2 regions of the Trichocoleus sp. DQ-A3 genome follow, and region 1 is predicted to be linked to the other one. Evidence: riboswitches for the same ligand, from Rfam matches in the RefSeq annotation. Region 1 holds a riboswitch; the other holds the start of a gene.
The links. A riboswitch is a leader RNA that binds a small molecule or an ion and turns the genes downstream of it on or off. The one in region 1 is predicted to bind cobalamin.

Region 1 (2,204 bases):
ATACAGACAACAACTGAGGGTGAATGCCCATTTCTGGTAGGCAAGTCATGGAAATATCCGGGTATTGCTCCTGTTGTTGCGCCGTGATGTCGAAAATCTTTTTAACTAAGACTCCGGTAAATAGGAAGTACGGCAGGACGATAATGCGTTTTGGCTCGTAGAGTCTAGCACGGCGGAACCCTTCTTCTAGGCGAGGATGGGTAATGCCGATAAAGCAAGTTTCAACGGTGGCGTAGCCGCTACCTTCCCACAGAATCCGGGCAAGCTTATAAACATCGCTGTTCGCATCAGGATCGCTGGAACCCCGACCGACAAAGAGCAGAACCGTTTCTGAGCGATTGTACTGGGGTTGGTCTAATTCCGAAAGACGCGATCGCCACAAATCCAAAATCCCTGGCGTAATCCCAAAATGACGCCCATAGTAAAACTTCACCTGGGGATGTCTAACCCTTGCCCGGTCTAACTCATTCGTAACATCAAACTTATTGTGTCGAGCTGCAAATAGCAAAATCGGCAATACAGAGAGTTCCGTGTAACCCTCTTCTACACAGCGATCCACCCCCTCCTGTATCGTGGGGGTAGTGAGTTCTAGAAAACAAGGTAAAACAGGACGCGACGGGTCTAACGCTTGATACGCATCGGCAAAATCTAGAAGACTCTGCCGTCCATCCTCATCTTTGGTGCCATGACCAACCATCAACAACGGACGACGCAAAGGTAGCGGCGGCAATTGAATCGACTGGGGAGTAGGGGATTGCAGTCCCATCAGATCGGTTGAATTTATACTAGGCATCAATTTGATTGCTCCTTTCCCGTGCAAGGCAGGAAGTTAGACTGTATGAAGGTAGTACTAAGTAGGCATTCTGGCTTCCGAGAGTCACCTCGTTTACAGCTGCCGCACAGCCCCGGATTTGCACCGGCGTTTCCCCACGTTGTTACCCTTTACGTGTGCCTTGATATCTTAGCCGATCCGGTCGCAGCTCAAAATCCAGGGGGAGGGGGTATTCCCAAGACTCTCCAGATGCCAGTTTTTGATGCCCCATCAAAACTGAAGGAAAATTTTCCCCACTTTATCGAGTATCATTCGCAAGTTTGGCGATCGATCGAGCAACTCTAGAATTGATTGACCGTTTGTGGCTTTTTTACAAAAGCGGGATGCTCCCGTTTTTTGTAGCTTATAGAACCTTATCAATCCAAACCATTGCTGACTGTATAAAGATAAAGATAACCCCATACCTAGAAGTCTGATAAAAAATACAAATTATCCATTACAAAATACCGCCCTGAGTGCGACGACGTACAGCCAGTGCTAACCCGGCAAAAACTAAGGAATTCATGCTTGAAGGCTCAGGTGTAGATACGGGTGCAACGTTTAACTTTACTCGACGCCCTGTTTGCAGCGAGAGAGAAATTTTTGACGAGGTTGATGAAGAATACACTTGCCAGCTGTTCAACTCTTTAGGCGGCGTAGTGAATTGCACCAACATTTCCCAATTGCTGTCAAGCGAACCAATGGCTAAACCATCAGTGCAACAAACCCCCCAGCTCTGATTTGAAGTAAAGACAGTGCCAGTGGAATTTGCAGTTGCCTCACCTAAATCGTCTACAATTTTTAATTCTGCCGTATCTCCCAACAAGTTAAAGCTCATTTTAGCCGCTCCACCTGTTGGATTACCCGGCTTAGAATGAACGATGAACAGTGATAGACCATCAATAGCATCTACAAAAAAAAGGTGAGATTGCTTAGCGGTTAAACTCAGGACTGGGTTACTAAAGGATGAATTATAACCTTTGCTATACTGGTAGTAATTGGCTGCTGTTTTATTTGTGCTAAAAGCTTCAACAAACCCCAAAATATTACTATCAAAGTCACCCAAACCCGGTTTAGATTCTTGCGACACCTTAAGCATCGTGGTGGCTTCGGAGCGCTGGGCAAAGAATGGAACAAACAGCGCGATCGCTACCAACATCAAAAGCTTTTTCATAACTTGTTATTTTGTAGATGCTTTGCTCACTAAAACCAGAATACGTTTATTTAAATAAAGTTATAATAAAGTCAAATTAATAAAATTGTGAATTTAATAATTTTTACATCTTTATTTCAGGGAAAATACGAATTGACTTTAAAAGAAATATCGGTTCTTCGGAAACGCTTCCTCCTAGACGGAATCACCCCATTTAATTTTTCTTGATTTTCCACAGCG
Region 2 (2,204 bases), on a different contig from region 1:
TCGAAATCGTTTAGAGGAGAGAATCGAAGCGCTTTTGGCACCATCAGAGGAGTCAGCTTCACCCAGCTTATGGCTTTGGCATTGGATACTACTAGGGTTTCTGCCGCTAGTAACCGTGCCGTTTCACACTTAAATTTTGGTGTTGCACAATCAGGATAATTTCCTTTCAAATTTCGCGCAAAGACGCAAAGTTTTTGTTAGCGTCTTTGCACCTTTGCGCGAGATTATCATTAACCGAGGACGGAATTACTCAAGAAAACCACTCCAATCGAGCAGATAGCCAAACCGGCGAATCGCTGCCAGGGTAACGGTTGAGTGGCAGATTTCCGGCTCACTGCATTGCCAAGCAGCATGGCAACCAAGGCAACGCCATATTGAATGAAAGTGAAACCCAGAAGGTAAGCAACAAGCGGCGTCATACCAGCACCGACGATTGCCTCGCCATAAGCATAGCCGTGAAATAAACCAGCAAGCGCTCCCAGCGCTATAAGAACCATCCAGTTTGGTTTGTTTGGCGTTAGCAGCAGCGCCCCAAAGACAATCACGGAACCGGCGATCGCTATCTCATCTGCCGGTAAATCTAGATTGAGTAAATGAATCCCAGTTCCCGCCAAGGCTGCCAATACAAACCCGACTGGGATGAACGCGCCCCGCACTTGCCCAACCGCCAGTAGCCCAATCGCCACCACAAACGCAAAATGATCCAGTCCAATTAAGGGATGGGCTAGTCCTGAAAAGAACCCTTCAAATAAATTAGACGGCGTCTTGCCACCCATTGGATGGTGAGCGATCGCCCGCTGGGCGCATAGGAAAGTGCTAATTAAAACCAAAAATACAATTACTGTTCGGCTTTGCATCAGATTTAAGAAAGCAAAGCGTCTATCTTTAGACATAATTCTGTACCTCGCAGATTTCGCAAATCAATTTCTCTCGGCGGGTATTCTGGCTGAGAGACCAAAACGACGGATCTCATTACAGCTGCGGGACAGCGACGGTTTTACACCGAACTTTCCCCGTTACCTCTGGTGGCTGCTCCCCACCAGAACCGATTGAGTAGGGCAATCATATCACTTCAGTGCTGGCATTTTAAAAAGTATGGGTAAAATGAACCTCAAACAGATGACTCCAAGAGCCGCTTTATTTGAGGAGGAATCGGAAAAATGTGCGTTAATTGTCTGCTGGGTTCGGCTTTAATGTTCTTTACACCCAGGGTTTCCGAAGTACCATCCAACCCGACGAATCAAATTGCATTACCTCAAGAAACTCAAATAGCGATCGCTGCTTGAGTGCCACTAAAATTAGCTGAGGATTTCCTTTAGCTCGTGCTGGTTCCAAAGTGAACGGTAAAGTCCAGGTTGTTGCAAAAGTTCGGCATGAGTCCCAGACTGCACAATTTGACCTCGATCCATCACAAAAATGCGATCGGCAGTTGCAGCCGCAGACAATTGGTGAGAGATAAAAATAACCGTTTTGCGCTGGATGCCTTCCGAAAGATTATTCAAAATGGCTGTGGCAGTTTGATTATCAACGCTGGAGAGAGCATCATCCAAAATCAGAATCGGGGAATCCATCAGTAAAGCACGGGCGAGAGCCGTCCGTTGTCGCTGTCCCCCTGAGAGGGTAATGCCGCGCTCACCCACAACGGTTTCGTATTGCTGGGGAAAATTGAGAATTTCCGGGTGAATTTGCGCTTGCTTGGCAGCATTAATAATCTCTGTCTGTTCGCTCAGAGGATTGCCGTAGCGAATGTTGTTTTTGATGGTGGTACTAAACAGAAAGCTGTCTTGCGGGACATAAGCGATCGCTCCGCGCAAATCGGGCAATTTGATCTGCGTAATATCATTGCCATCTACGAACAAACTATCGCTTGGAATATCCACTAATCGCGGCAAGGCATTGGCAAGTGTCGATTTTCCGGAGCCAATTGGTCCCACAATCGCCACGGTTTCCCCTGGTTCAATCGTAAAGCTAACATTCTTAAGCGCGGGAGTTTCGGCTCCCGGAAACGTATAACTGAGTTGACGGGCTGTTAATTTACCGCTTACTTTTTCAACGGGTAATGCGAGTGCATTCGGAGAATCTTTAATTTTGGCTTCTGCCATCAGAATTGACTCAATGCGGTCGATACTCACCTCACCTCGTTGGTAGGCAGTAATCGTAAAACCCAGTAGAGCAGTGGGGAAAACTAATCGTTCAGTATAGAG

Region 2: another riboswitch for cobalamin. It lies ahead of NDI44_RS07835 (HupE/UreJ family protein); the one in region 1 lies ahead of NDI44_RS13155 (sirohydrochlorin chelatase).

The regions. Positions count from the first base shown of each region.
Region 1 covers NZ_JAMPKC010000006.1:265,431-267,634, forward strand. The annotation lists gene NDI44_RS13155 (sirohydrochlorin chelatase) at 1-793, opposite strand, end outside; cobalamin riboswitch at 836-971, opposite strand; gene NDI44_RS13160 (hypothetical protein) at 1,269-1,985, opposite strand.
Region 2 covers NZ_JAMPKC010000003.1:319,522-321,725, reverse strand. The annotation lists gene NDI44_RS07840 (M56 family metallopeptidase) at 1-133, shown strand, start outside; gene NDI44_RS07835 (HupE/UreJ family protein) at 231-893, opposite strand; cobalamin riboswitch at 915-1,065, opposite strand; gene NDI44_RS07830 (hypothetical protein) at 1,161-1,286, shown strand; gene NDI44_RS07825 (ABC transporter ATP-binding protein) at 1,299-2,204, opposite strand, start outside.